Regions from separate parts of the Lachnoanaerobaculum sp. Marseille-Q4761 genome, predicted to be linked through region 2. Evidence: predicted binding sites of a transcription regulator. Region 2 holds the regulator's gene; the other holds the start of a gene.

Region 1 (8,015 bases), on a different contig from region 2:
GATGGCAGAGCTCAAGTCTTTCATCAAATATCTCCCAGAACTTAGTGGTATCTCCACCTGATGAAAGTGCAACATCTACAAGGTTGATTGTAACAACACCCTGGTTAAATCTTCCATAGTATTTTGCCTTACCGTTCTCATCCACATATGGTGTAAGGAAGCTTCTACATCCCATAGGTACATAGCAATTGCCGTTACCGTTTTTATCAACCTTGTACTCAAACATCTTCTTTTCTGAAACATAGTCAGGTACAAGTCTCTTTGCTGTACATTTTGCAGCAAGCTTTGTAAGATGATAATATCTGCTTCCCGGACGAACATTGTCCTCCTCAAGCACATAGATAAGCTTAGGGAATGCAGGTGTTACCCAAACACCGTTCTCATTCTTTACACCCTGATATCTCTGTCTTATCATCTCTTCAATGATAAGTGCAAGATCTTCTTTTTCACGCTCATTCTTTGCCTCATTCAAATACATAAATACTGTAATGAAAGGAGCCTGACCGTTTGTGGTCATCAATGTAACTACCTGATACTGTATAGTCTGTACACCCTTTGTGATTTCTCTGCGAAGTCTGTTCTCTATAATCTCTTCTTTTCTGTCCTTTGATACATTAAGACCATACATCTCAGCTTCCACTTCATCACGGATTTTTTGTCTGCTGATATCCACAAAAGGAGCAAGATGAGTAAGAGATATACTCTGTCCGCCGTACTGGCTGGATGCCACCTGTGCAATAATCTGTGTAGCTATATTACAAGCTGTTGAGAAGCTATGCGGCTTCTCTATAAAAGTACCTGATATTACAGTACCGTTTTGAAGCATATCCTCAAGGTTTACAAGGTCACAGTTATGCATATGCTGTGCAAAGTAATCTGCATCATGGAAGTGAAGTATTCCGGCTTTGTGAGCTTCCACTACCTCACTGTCAAGAAGTATTCTTTCTGTAAGATCCTTTGAAACTTCTCCCGCCATATAATCTCTTTGTACTGAAGCTACTGTAGGATTTTTATTTGAATTCTCCTGCTTTACTTCCTCATTATCACATTCGATAAGTGATAAAATCTTATCGTCAGTTGTATTATTTTTTCTCTTAATACTTTGAACATATCTATATGTAATATATTTTCTGGCAACCTCATAAGCATTCTCTCTCATGATGCCATCCTCAACCATATCCTGTATCTCTTCCACACTCATAGCACGGTTCATGCTCATGCACTGATTTTCTACAGTATTGGCAATACGGTCTACCTGAGATTTCTTTAATTTATCATCTTCGCCTACTACAGCATTTGCCTTATATATGGCAGCTATAATCTTTGAAATATCAAAATCTACTTCTGCACCGCTTCTTTTTATGATTCTCATATCTGAATCCTTCCTCAAACCTTCCTCAAAAATTATTACTATATATTATCTACGAATTCTCGCAGTTATTTTTTTGCCAAGCTTTTATGTATGCTAAGGTATTGCCTAAATCCGTCTGATATTTTCTTGTGAACACATACCTAAATCAAGCTTTAGCGCTTATGTTTTCATAGTATACACAATATGTAGTGTTTGGTCAATGCGTATTTTACCACATAATGTATTAAAACTTTATGTATGAAATACACCAAAAACACATCTAAAATTTTCAAAATACAAAATAAATACAATTTTATTAGAATTTTTGACCATAAAAAACTTAACAATCTACAGTTCACTATTCTTTTTTATCTGTTTTGAAACCTTTATATCTTGTGCCTAAAATTTTTATTTCATACAAAATATAGTTTCCCTCTGACTAAATTTAGATTTGAAAATAATGTTTTAACTATGCTATTATTAGCTTAAAACTACTATAAAATATCACATGGTGATAATGTATTTTAGAAAGGATCAGTATGTCGGAAAATATTAAATGGCCGGGACCTGCCGGTCTTATCCCAGTAACAAGCGGAAAACCCGAGGATGCAAATATTCATAACAGAAATTATCTGGACAATATTTTAGTTGAAATGAGAGCAATAGATTCTATACTGCCCGATAAGCATAAAAAAATATTCGGGATAGAATTTGACTCTCCTATAATGATGCCTGCATTTTCACATTTGAATAAGGTCGGTAAGGACGGAAAAAAGCCTATGCTTGAGTATGCCAAGGCTGCAAAGGCTTTAAATATTTTAAACTGGGTAGGTATGGAGCCTGATGATGAGTTTAAAGAAATAGTGGATATCGGTGCAAAGACCGTACGAATCATAAAGCCCTTTGCAGACCATGATATTATCTTTGAGCAAATAGAATTTGCAAAAAAATGCGGTGCGATTGCAGTAGGTATAGATATAGATCATGTTCCCGGAACTGATGGCAAATACGATATAGTTGACGGAATACCTATGGGACCTGTTACACAATCCGACCTCACGGAATATGTGAAATTTGCAAAAATACCTTTTGTGGCAAAGGGTGTTTTATCTGTACAGGATGCCATAAAAGTAAAGAAGGTCGGCTGCAGCGCAATAGTTGTATCACATCATCATGGCAGAATTCCTTTCGGTATCCCACCGCTTATGATACTTCCAAGAATAAGGGAAGTTCTAAAAGAAATGGAAATATTTGTAGACTGTTCAATGGATACAGGCTATGATGCTTACAAGGCTCTGGCACTTGGTGCTGATGCCGTATCTGTAGGAAGGGGCATACTTCCACAGCTTTTAAAGTATGGTGAGAGCGGTGTAATCGAAAAAATAAATAAAATGAATGAAGAGCTTTCAGAGCTTATGATGTATACAGGTATAAAGGATACCGACTCCTTTGACTCTTCCGTGTTATATATAAAATAATATCAAAAACTTACTTTGCAAACCTAAAGGCGACTTTAAGATTGTAGAGTAAGTTTTTTATCTGTTCTAATTATATCTTTTCTAATATGAAACTCGTTTTCATTTTCTCTTGACATATTCTCTCCACTTTTATATTCTATTATCATGTTTACAGCCAAGGCTTAAACAAATAAATTTTACCTTTTTAGGTGGCAAAATTGTGTAAATATATTTTTAAAAGATTGTTATCATTGATACCTATACTTATAGGCATCAGCTTTATATCCTTTGCTCTCATCTATTTTACCGGAGGTGATGCTGTGGCTGTAAGATATGAAGCTATAGGAGGAATGCTTTCCCCTGAACTTATAAATCAAAAAAGAGAGGAACTGGGCTTAAACCGCCCCTTTATAATTCAATACCTAAGCTGGCTGTCCGGCATAATAAAGGGTGATATGGGTGTAAGCTATGTATCCGGCAAACCGGTTTTTGGCTATATTATAGGTAAACTGCCGAATACACTGCTTTTAAGTATCAGCTCTCTAATCACAACCATACTTATTTCTTTGCCTCTTGGAATACTTTCAGCAATAAAAAGAAATAGTATATTTGATAATATTATCAAGGCAATGTCCTTTATAGGCAATTCACTCCCTAATTTTTTTGTAGCACTTGTGCTTTCCTATGTTTTTGCATTGCAGATGAAGCTTCTACCTGTGATTTCACAGGGCACAAGCTTTAAAAGCCTTATACTGCCTACGCTTACACTCTCACTTGCAATGAGTGCAAAGTATATCAGGCAGATTCGTGCTCTTATTATATCCGAGCTGTCAAAACCCTATGTAAGCGGTGCAAGAGCCAGAGGAATAAAGGAAAATACTATTATATTTTTTAATGTACTACGACTTACATCGCTTACTCTTATTACACTTATGGCATTAAGCTTTGGCAGTCTGCTGGGCGGCAGTGCTATAGTTGAGAGTATTTTTATGTGGGACGGCATCGGTAAACTGGCTATAGAATCTATCAAGCTTAGAGATTATCCCGTGATTTTAGCCTATGTGCTTTGGATGGCATTTATATATGTCTTTATAAATCTGTTGGCTGATATTTCCTATTACTTTTTAGATCCGAGACTTAGAATTGAAGGAGGCAAATATGCGAACTGAAAAAATCATTATTCCTTCAATACTTGTTATATCACTGCTTTTGTTTGCCTTTTTATCACCGAAGCTTACACCCTTTGATATATCCGAGCAAAACCTTATGATTGCAAAAAATGCTCCTTCTCTATCCCATATAATGGGAACGGATATCTATGGAAGAGATATGTTTTCCAGAGTAATTGCCGCAAGCAGAATAAGTGTATTTTCTGCATTGGCTGTGGTACTTTTAATGTCAATTACAGGTGTTATAGTCGGTCTTTTTTGCGGATATCTTGGCGGCATAGCCGATACCGTACTTATGAGAGTTTCAGATATATTCCTGGCATTCCCGGGGCTTGTGCTTGCAATTGCAGCTGCGGGACTTTTCCAAAACGGAATGTTCGGTGCGATAATCGCATTGGCATCGGTGGGCTGGCCAAGATATGCAAGACTTGCAAGAGGGCTGGTACTTTCTACCAAAACATCCACATATATAAATGCCGCCAGACTCAGCGGCAGCAATACCGTTCAGATAGTGTTTACCGAAATACTGCCCAATATAATAGGACAGATTGCGGTAACGGCAAGCCTTGATATAGGTACAAGCCTGATGGAACTGTCCGCACTTTCTTTTCTTGGGCTTGGTGCTACACCTCCCACGCCTGAATGGGGAAGCATGATAAATGAAGGCAGAAGTCTGCTTCAAATCGCACCCTGGATTACTCTTTCTCCCGGTGTTGCCATATTTATTACAGTATCTATATTTAATATATTTGGAGAAGCTCTAAGAGATTATTACAATATATAGATTTTGTAAAAGTTCTTTATAATATACACATAATAATTTTAGCCATCATATATCCAATAATATATAAAGGAGTATCAATAAAATGAAAAAACAAATGAAATTAATTTCTGCTGCAATTAGTACAGCCTTACTGCTTGGTGCATGTGCCGCTCCCAATAAGCAGGCAAATGAAAATACTACAAATGCCGAAACTACGGCAGCAAATTCAGACAGTACCTCAGATGTAAAAACAATGGTCTATGGTACCACAAGCTATGGTGTGGGAATGTCTGATGCAGGACTTAATCCCCATGCCGACTATTCCGGATGGAGCTGTGTACGATATGGTGTAGGTGAAACATTATTTAAACTGAATGAAAATATAGAGCTTGTTCCATGGCTTGCCGAGTCCTATAAATTTTTAGATGACAATACTTTGGAAGTTATAATAAAGGATGGCATAAATTTCTCATCAGGAAGAAAACTTGATGCCGCTGCCGCAAAGGAATGTTTTGAAGATTTGATAGCCGTACATGACAGAGCACCCGCTGATATGAAAATCAAGGAGATAAAGGCTGACGGCCGGACTCTTACATTTATTAGCACAGAGCCAAACCCTGCTCTTATAAACTTCCTTGCAGAGCCTTATTCCGCAATTATAGATATGCAGGTAGGTGTGGATGAAACAAAGAATGTATCAGGTACAGGTCCATATAAGGCAATAAGTGTATCAGATACCGAGATAAAACTTGAATCAAGGGATGATTACTGGGCAGGTCCGGTTGCAAAAAAAAATATCACAGTAAAATCCATCACTGACGGAGATACTCTTACTATGGGGCTACAGTCAGGAGAACTTGACGCTACTTATGGACTTCCATACGCAAGCTATCAGCTTTTTGAAAATGATAACTATACTATAAACTCATCCGCTACCAGCAGAGCATTCTTTATGCAGCTGAATTTTGAAAATGAACTGCTCAAGGATAAAAATATAAGATCGGCTATTGCTATGGCAGTAGATAAGGAAGGATTTGTAAATGTACTTCTGGGTGGACATGGCAAGGTGGCAAACGGACCTTTTCCTATGAAGGACGGTGAAACTCCAAACTACAGCTTCTCTCCCGAGAAATCCAAGGAACTTTTAAATGCTGCAGGCTGGTCTGATAGTGACGGTGACGGATATGTGGATAAGGACGGTAAAAATTTTGAATTAAACTTCCTTACCTATCCCGGAAGAAGCGAGCTTCCTGTACTGGCACAGAGTGTGCAGTCAAATCTTAAAGATATCGGTATAAAGCTGAATATAAACAGTACCGAAAACTATCTTGAAGTAGTAAAAGACAGCAGCGCCTGGGATATACTTGCAAGTGCTATGGTTACAAATCCTACAGGAAATAAAGCTTATTTCTTTGAAACAACATCTCTTACAGAATCATCAAAGAACAGAGGGCATTATTCAAACAGCGAACTGGATGAGCTTGCAAAAACTCTTTCCACCACCTTTGACAGTGAAAAGCGTGATGAAACAGCTCAGAAAATGAGCGATATTTTAGTGGATGATTACGGATTTATATTCGTTTCTCATTTGCAGATGAGCCTTGTAAGCAAGAATAATATAAAAGGACTTGTTCCGATGCCAAGCGATTACTATGAATTCAGCAAAGATCTGGTAATAGAATAATGAAAGAACTTTTGAAATTTGAAGATATAAATATTTCATATGATAAAAAACAGGTTTTATATGATTTATCATTTTCAATGTGCGAGGGGGAGATTCTTGGCATAGTAGGAAACAGCGGCTGTGGCAAATCCACATTATTAAAAAGTATCTTGGGGCTTTCAGGTCCCAAGGTGCTTAGCGGGAAGATTTTTTTTGAAAATAAAGACCTGCTTTCACTAAGTACCCATGAAATGAGAAGTATAAGAGGTTGTCGCATCAGCATGGTCTTTCAGGAATCCGGAATTCATACCAATCCTTTAAAGACCATCGGTGATACCGTTTTTGAAAGTATGAAAGCACATAAACAGATTTCAAAAGATGGTGCATTAAATACAGCTTTAAATATTTTTGAAAGCCTTTCATTGCCGGATCCTAAAAGAATTTTAAATGCCTATCCATTTGAACTTTCAGGAGGTATGAACCAAAGGGTGGGTATTGCACTGGCAATGTTAAATAATCCCTCACTTATACTGGCTGATGAACCTACCAGTGCACTTGATCCAATAGTTGCCGTACAGATTGTAAATGAGCTTAAATCTCTGCGTGAAAAATACAATACCGCTATTATTCTGGTAACACATAATATAAAAATAGCAAAAAGTATCACCGACAATATTTTAGTATTAAATAATGGTAAGACACTTGATTATGGAAATACGAAAGAAGTTCTCTCCTCTCCTAAAAGTGATTTTACAAAGGAGTTGATACTTTCCACTTTAGGGTAGACTTTTGTCTTCCCTTTTGTTTTAACAAAACCCTTTCCGATATATTTAGGAGCATATATGAATGATATTTTAATTATAAAAAATCTCACAAAACAGTTTAAAGGTGAAAAAAAGCCCAGTATAGAAAATATAAATCTTAATTTAAAATCAGGCAGATGCCTTGGTGTAGTAGGGGAAAGCGGTTCCGGAAAAAGCACACTTGCAAGAGCGGTTACAGGGCTTATTCCCATAACTTCCGGAGAGATAATATTTGATAATAATTGTATCAGCCGCTTTTCACCTGCACGGTACAAAAAAATCTATAGGGATTTGCAGATGATTTTTCAGCTTCCGAGGGAGAGTTTTAATCCGGTCAGAAGTCTTGGAGAGAGTATAGTTTTAAATTTAAAAAATTTCGGATTTAACGGCGATTTAAAAAATCAGGCAGTTTCACTGCTAAAGCGCTGCGGTCTTGACTCTACCTTTTATAATAAATATCCCGGTGAGGTAAGTGGAGGCGAATGTCAAAGGGCAGCTATTGCAAGAGCCATAGCAAGTTCTCCAAAGCTTCTTATCTGTGATGAAGCCACCTCTGCGCTTGATATGATAGTACAAAGAAAAATTATATCACTGTTAAATGAATTAAAGGAGGAACTTGGCATGGCAATACTCTTTATATGTCATGATATATCCCTTGTTCATCATATGTGTGATGATGTGGCTGTTATGAAGGATGGGCATATTGTGGAAAAAGATGTTACCTCAAGAATCATTCATCATCCTGATAATGAATATACAAAAGCACTTATAGAAGCTTCAAATATGTATTAATACAGCCGGACAAAGTA
Region 2 (8,015 bases):
TTCTGTATCTGTAATTTCCAACTCTACGAATAAAGGCGGCTCTACAGAGAATACATTGCCGTTGAATGAACATATCTTAACCATCTCATTCTCTTTTACAAACTTTAATGCGTCTCCAACCTTGTCTGAATTGAGTGCGATCTGATCATATGTATCAACATTCATAAAATTGAACATATCTCCATCTGAATATAAATACTGCATATCCGCTCTGTCTATTCTTGCCTGTGGGAATTTCTCAGTAGGTCGGAAAGTTCTCTCAACAACGCTACCTGTAATTACATTCTTAATTTTTGTACGAACGAATGCAGCTCCCTTTCCCGGCTTAACATGCTGGAATTCAAGAATCTGAAAAACCTGACCTTCCTCAATCTCCAATGTTAAACCATTTTTAAAATCACCTGCTGAAACCATTATTATTTCCTCCTAAAACTTTCATGCGATACTTGAACTATTTTATAACAATTTTTATATCAAATCAAGACTTAGTTTGTTCAATTATATACTCCATTGCTAAAGTATATCCATATAAACCAAGCCCCGCTATTTGACCTGTACATACAGGCTGTGTAATTGACCTGTGTCTAAACTCTTCCCTGTCGGAAATATTTGATATATGCACTTCCACCTTTATACAATCAAGGCTTTCCAGAGCATCCCTTATAGCAACACTTGTATGTGTAAATGCGGCAGGATTTATAACAATTCCTAAAGGCTTTTCATAATATGCTTCCTGAAGCTTATCAACAATAGCACCTTCATGATTGCTCTGAAAACATTCCACATCCACGCCAAGCTCTTTTGCTTTTTTTTCAATCATTTCCAAAAGATAATTATAATCTCTATTTCCATAAACTTCCTTATTTCTTATACCGAGGAAGTTCATATTTACACCATTTATTACCAGAATTTTCATCCCATTCTCTCTCTAAGCTTCTCTGTCAACAATACTTTTACTTTTTTTATTATATCTTCGCTTACTTTGACATCATTCCATATTTCAAAACTCTCAACACCTTGAAGAATAAGCATATCAAGTCCGTTGATACAGATTTTGCCGTTTTCTTTCATTTTTTTTATAAATGCAGTTTCAAATGGTGTATAGATAAGATCAATACCCGAATCACATTTTTTATAAAATTCATTATCATCAATTATACAGCTGTTTATATTAGGAAACATACCCACATCTGTAGTTTGGAATACAAAATAATCCTTATACTCCAATATATCAATATTTTTTTTCAAATCATCCAAAGAGATTGTGGATATATTTTTAAAGCTGTTAAAAATTTCCGCTTTTAATTCTTCAGCCCTTTTTATATTTCTGTTTACTATGGTAATAGACCTTGCACCCTCTTCAATTGCAAGATAAAGCGCAGCCTTTGCGGCACCACCCGCTCCAAGTAAAATAATATCCCTATCCTTTATAGAAAGCCCGTTATTTTTTATACATTTACACAGTCCTATAATATCGGTATTATAGCCCCTATATCCTTTTGATGTCTTAACAAGAGTATTTATTGCACCGATTTTTTTTGCTCTCTCATCAATTTCATCAACAATGCTTAATACATCCCTTTTATATGGAACGGTTATATTAAATCCCTTTATATCCAAAAAAAATGCCCCTTTTATAGCATCTTCTATATTTTCTTTTACATGAAATGCCATATATTTCATATCTATATTCATTTCATTTGCCAAAGTATTTTGTAATAGAGGTGAAAGGCTGTGAGAAACAGGATTTCCTATAATTCCATATATTTTTGTACCGGCGTTTATCATTTTTTCTTCCTCTTTGATAATTTCCTTTTATAAAAGAACAGCACTATTTTTTCAAAGAATCTTTTTAATACTATCTGTATCTCCTCCTTGGGGCTGATAGGATTAACCAAAACAGAATATACCTCTGCATTGTTCGCACCCCAAATATCGGTAAAAATCTGGTCTCCCACAAATACCGTCTCTTCTTTTTTGACATTCAAAATATCCATAGCCTTTAAATAACCCTTTTTTGAAGGCTTATTTGCCTTATATATATATGGCGAGGATACCATCTTTGCAAATGGAGCCACTCTTTTTTCTTTATTATTTGAAATCAGGCAGGTTTTAAATCCTATTTTTCTTAATGATTTAAAAAATTCTATATTAGCCCTGTTTGCCCTTGTTCCATGTGTGGTCAAGGTATTATCAATATCAAAAAGCACCGCCCTAAAGCCCCTATTGTAGAGCTTTTTAAAATCTATATTATATATATCTTTTTTATATAAATCCGGAAAAAGTTTATTCATAAAAATCATTTCTTTAACAGTTTTGCAATCTCATCCACAAAAGTATTTACATCCTTAAACTCCCTGTATACAGATGCAAATCTTACATAGGCAACCTCATCCAAATCCTTTAATTTTTCCATCACAAGCTCACCTATCTTTCTGGTAGGTATTTCACCGACTTCCATAGAATAGATTTGGTTTTCTATATCATCTACAGTCTTTCTTATCATAACGGTAGAAACAGGTCTTTTATGGCAACTTTGTATAATACCTGCTTCTATTTTGGATCTGTCAAAATTTTCTCTGGTATCATCCTTTTTTATAACCATAAGAGGTATGGTTTCAAGTTTCTCATAGGTGGTAAATCTTTTATTACATTTCTCGCACTGCCTTCTCCTTCTTATAGAAGAGTTGTCCTCTGCCGGGCGAGAGTCAATCACCTTTGTTTCCTGCGCTTGGCAAAACGGGCATTTCATAAGCTTATCCTTTACTAAAAATCATTTTATAACTCATCTGTTTCCACATCAAAATTATCATCAAAATCAAATTCAAACGGCAGATTATAATAATCACCATAATCCAGTGAATTATTGTAATCACTGAAATGGTCATACCAATTATCGTCATAACGATAATCGGTATCTGTCATTCCTAACATAAACAATATAAATAAAATTATTGTAACAACGGAAAGTATAAATCCTGCTATAGACAGTGCAAGTCCAAATCCCGCCTTTGCATCAACCCCATGCCCGTTTCCCATTGATAAAACAAACAGTACCACTCCGGCTATTCCAAGCGGTATTCCAAGGCACATACAACAAAGTACACAGCTAAGTATTCCTACAATCAGGCAGGCTAGCGAATATTGTTCTTCTTTCATTTATCCTCCTTAAAAAATTCATTTAAACATATAGAACCATAAGGTCTTATTTTCATTTTATAACATGAACCCTTGCCCATAAATTTATCCATATAGGCAATATATTCATCACTGTATTTTTCAGGCACCATTGCCATTATAACTCCGGCAAACCCGCCGCCATGTACTCTGGTGGCTCCAATATTCCTTTCATTTAAAAATTTTTCCGACAGTGACAATGCCACGGTGATTCCCTGCTCATTCGGTGCGTTATTGGTATATACATTTTGCAGATACTTCCATGATGAATTACCGCTATCTGTAATATTTTTTAAGAATGTTTCAAAATCATTCTCCGCCAAAGCCTTCACCTCTTTTTCAACCCTTTTGTTTTCATCAAAGAAATGGATACTTCTAAGTATAGCTCTGTCTCCGGCAAATCCTCTTATCTTTATTATATTCTCATAAAACTCTTCTTCATTTACTTCCGACAATGTGTTTTTGCCGAAATATTTTGCCACCATTTTCATTTCTGCAGGTATGGATGAATAATCAGCAGAAAGATCCGCATGACCTCTTCCTGTTTGAACTATAATCAAATCATGTTCGGCACCTGCAAAATCAAAATCTATCTCATCCACCTTCGGCAAATCGGGATTTTTAAAATCTATACTGATAAGTCCGCCATAGGCACAGCACATCTGATCAAGCAGCCCGCTTGATTTATCCCAGTAAATATTCTCTGCATATTTTCCTATATAGGCATAATCTGTTTTTGATAATTTATTGTCATTAAATAATGTATTTATAATCTGACATATCAAAGTTTCAAAAGCGGCTGATGAGCTTACTCCGGCACTTGAAATAACATTGCTGCTGATATAGGCATCAAAACCGCCTATAATCGCCCCTCTTTTCTTAAATCCTGCCAGAATACCCTTTAACAGCTCCACAGTGCCTATTTTCTCAACCCCCGGCTCAATATCCTTTATATTTACTTTGAACTTCTGTGAAAATGTCTCACTTATAATATTTACAATATCACTGTCGTTTTTTGCCGCTACAGCTATACAGTCAAGATTTATGCTTCCTCCAAGCACCTTGCCGTTATTGTGGTCCGTATGATTCCCTGAGATTTCCGTTCTTCCCGGAGATGAAAAAAGCTTAATATCCTTTTTGCCGAACTCTTTTGAAAAACCGTTTAAGATACATTCATATCTCTTTAGATTTTTTTCAACTTCATTCTTTCCATAAAGCTCTTCAAATAATTTTTTTCCGTTGTTTTTTAATATATTTTTTGCCTCAAGTAAATTCATATAACCCTCGCTAAATGTTTATAGTAAATCAAACATAAATATTATCCATCTATGTATTCTAAAAATAGTTTATCATAAATCCAAAAAAAGTACACAATTTATTATTGTGTACTTTCATATATTTAAGATTTATCCTATTGCAAGTACTATACCGCCATCGCCTGCATACATGGTCGCCACACCTGCACCGTTTACAAGCTTTACATCTTTAAACTTATTGCAATCACGAAAAAGATTTGCTACATACTCGCCTCTCTCCTCATTATTTATATGAGTTATACATACTATCTTTTCTTTCGTATTTTCTCCGGCCTCCTCTATCGCAAGTTCCACCATCTTTATGAGTGCCTTTTGCATGCCTCTTTGCTGGTCCTTTTTTACTATAACACCGTCCACTGCTCCCATAATAGGCTTAATATTAAGAGCCGATGCTATAAATGCGGTTACAGCAGAAAGCCTTCCGTTTTTTCTTAATGTATCAAGCGACTCCAACACAAAATATGTCTTCATCTCATCTCTTAGCTTTGTTATTCTTTTTGATATCTCCTCAAACTTAAACCCCTGTTCACATAATTTTTCAAGTTCCAGCATAAGTCTGTATTGACCTGCTGAAGCGGACTTTGAAGAAAGTACCAAAATATCCTTTTTCTCATACTCTTCTTCATAAAGATTTTTTCCGATTTCAGCGCTCTGATAGCTTCCGCTTAAATGGTCTGAAAGTGTCACCACAAATATCATATCCGTATCACATTCCATAGCCTCTTTAAAAGCTTCGGGAGAAGGGCATGCACTCTTTGCACCGACTTTTGACTCAGCCATTCTTTTTATAAAATCTTTTTGATTAAATTTATCATCATCTATTACCTGATAGTCTCCGATTTCAAGTGTCAGAGGCACTATTCTTATATTTTCATTTTTTTTCAGATTCTCATCTAAGTCGCTACAACTATCCCCAATTAATCTATATGTCATATTTTTCAACTCCGTTTAATGTAGTTTTTAAAACTACATTCATTATAATTATATCACCTATATAAGTCAAGTATATAAAAAAAGGCATTTATCTCGGAAAAGCTTGCTATTTTATTTATATATGTTAGAATATTTTCTATTACATAAAGCTTTACGTTTTGTGTAAAATATTTTAACATGAGGTTTTTACATAATGAAAATAAGTGCAAGAAATCAGTTTAAAGGAATTGTAACTAATATTAATGAGGGTGCTGTTAATGCTATCGTTTCTATCGAAGCAAACGGCGAGGTTATTTCATCCACAATTTCAATTAATGCCGTAAAGGAATTGGGGCTTAAAAAGGGTGATGCGGCATATGCTATCATCAAAGCTACAGAGGTTATGATTGCAACAGAGCTTCCAAAGATCTCTGCAAGAAACAAATTCCACGGAGTAATCAAGGGAATTCAAAGCGGTTCTGTAAATGATATTGTAACTCTTGAGACCAAGTTCGGTGTAGTATCTTCTACAATCTCAAAGAATGCTGTTGAAGAGCTTGAGCTTTCTGTAGGTAAAGAGGCTTATGCAATTATCAAGGCTACATCAGTAATGGTAGGTATTGAATAATACATTTTAAAAAGAGCCATACCAAGGCTCTTTTTTTAATGTATTATTTTAATTTAAGCATAAGCTCATTGCTTCTTTTTATAAATGCACTCATTCTCTCAGGCGATAGCGGACTATGTGATATTGAAGCCATATCATAAAGATGCTCACAAATCATATCAAAGCATTCTTCATGAGTATTTTCCAAAAGCGCCTTAACAAGCGGATGGTTTGCATTAAGAACCAAAGTTTCACCTTCACCGCCAAACATTGAAGGATTCATTCCCATCATTCCGTATTGCTTCATCATCTCCTGCATTCTTCTGCTTTCTTCGGATATTGTGATTACGGATGAGATTTCATCATTTTTTAAAGGCTCTATAGCTACCTTCAGTTTGTCATTATGAATAGCGGCTTTTACCTTCTCTGATAATGCTTCATAAGATGCCTTTAAATCTTCACCTATTTCCTCACTTCTCATATCATCAGTCATATCGGAATCTATTCTGAGGAATTTTACATTATTTCTCTTCATTTCAAGACTTGTAATAAAAGGTCCGTCAATACTATGAGGCAAAACCACCGCATCCTTTCCGGCTGATTTAAAGATATTCACATATTGACTCTGCTCTTTTACATCATTCACATAGAATATATTTATCTTTTTATCATCCTTATTTTCTGCGTTCTTACTTTCCTCATTTTCATCTTTATTGATTTCCTTGTCTTCCTCTACAAGCTCACTGATTGTAAGGTATTTATCATTTATATTTTTAAACAATATAAACTCTTCTATCTTTTTACCAAACTTTTCATCCCTTAAATAACCGTATTTTATAAATGGAGCTATATCATCCCAGTATTTTTCATATTTTTCTCTCTCTGTCTTGCACATACCTGAAAGCTTATCCGCTACCTTCTTTGCAATATACTCAGAGATTTTTCTTACCGAACCGTCATTTTGCAGAGCTGACCTGGATACATTTAAAGGAATATCCGCACTGTCTATTACGCCCTTTAATAATAAAAGGAACTCAGGAATAACCTCTTTTATATTATCCGCGATAAATACCTGATTATTGTAAAGCTTTATAGTTCCCTCTATTGAATCATATTCAGTATTTATCTTAGGGAAATAAAGTATTCCCTTAAGATTGAAAGGATAATCCATATTTAAATGAATCCAAAACAGCGGTTCCTTATAATCCATAAAGACTTTTCTGTAAAACTCTATATATTCCTCATCACTGCACTCATTCGGATGCTTTGTCCAAAGAGGATGTATATCATTAAGTGCTACAGGTCGTTTTTTTATCTTTATCTTCTCCTTGGCAGGCTCTATTTCCACCTCTTCCTTAGTGCCGTCTTCATTCTCTTTTTCCTCTGTTTTTGCCGGCTCTATAATATTCTCTATTATAGTATCCGTATCTAAAAGTTCATCCTTTTCGATTATCTCGGTAGCTTCCTCAGCATCAATATCCTTTAGGAAAATCTCCTCCGGCATAAATGAACAGTATTTGTTTAATATCTCTCTTACTCTGAATTCATTTGCAAACTCATGGCAGTTCTCATTCAGATACAGTGTAATGGCTGTTCCCCTTGAGCTTTTGGTTCCTTCACCCATTTCAAACTCAAGCCCTCCGTCACTTACCCAATGTATCGGTGTCGCACCTTCCTTATAGGATAATGTGTCAATACTTACCTTATCAGCCACCATAAATGCTGAATAAAATCCAAGTCCGAAATGACCTATTATCTGATCATCATTGGTCTTATCCTTATATTTTTCTATAAAATCCACAGCACCTGAAAAAGCGATTTGGTTTATATACTTTTCCGCCTCTTCCTCAGTCATACCGATACCGTTATCGATAAATCTGATCAATTTCTGCTTAGGGCTTACCTCCACATTGATTTTATATTCTTCTCCCTCAGGCTTTGTAAACTCTCCCGCAAGGCTTAATTTTTTTAATTTTGTTATGGCATCTGTTGCATTGGATATC

The links. Region 2 encodes NrdR, which represses ribonucleotide reductase genes. Its sites were predicted from a motif close to CACAANATNTTGTG; they were not measured.
Region 1: a site for NrdR is predicted at 1,550-1,563, ahead of nrdD (anaerobic ribonucleoside-triphosphate reductase). Genes of this name have one in related genera too.

What each region holds. Positions count from the first base shown of each region.
Region 1 covers NZ_JAGEKB010000001.1:1,211,498-1,219,512, reverse strand. Annotated here, with positions in the region: gene nrdD (anaerobic ribonucleoside-triphosphate reductase) at 1-1,372, opposite strand, end outside; gene J4O15_RS05650 (alpha-hydroxy-acid oxidizing protein) at 1,891-2,829, shown strand; gene J4O15_RS05645 (ABC transporter permease) at 3,027-3,977, shown strand; gene J4O15_RS05640 (ABC transporter permease) at 3,967-4,761, shown strand; gene J4O15_RS05635 (ABC transporter substrate-binding protein) at 4,844-6,424, shown strand; gene J4O15_RS05630 (ABC transporter ATP-binding protein) at 6,424-7,188, shown strand; gene J4O15_RS05625 (ABC transporter ATP-binding protein) at 7,246-7,998, shown strand.
Region 2 covers NZ_JAGEKB010000002.1:386,743-394,757, forward strand. Annotated here, with positions in the region: gene efp (elongation factor P) at 1-414, opposite strand, end outside; gene aroQ (type II 3-dehydroquinate dehydratase) at 479-916, opposite strand; gene aroE (shikimate dehydrogenase) at 913-1,788, opposite strand; gene J4O15_RS08990 (YqeG family HAD IIIA-type phosphatase) at 1,785-2,303, opposite strand; gene nrdR (transcriptional regulator NrdR) at 2,300-2,752, opposite strand; gene J4O15_RS09000 (DUF4190 domain-containing protein) at 2,779-3,159, opposite strand; gene J4O15_RS09005 (galactokinase) at 3,156-4,454, opposite strand; gene J4O15_RS09010 (DegV family protein) at 4,584-5,426, opposite strand; gene J4O15_RS09015 (TOBE domain-containing protein) at 5,620-6,033, shown strand; gene htpG (molecular chaperone HtpG) at 6,077-8,015, opposite strand, start outside.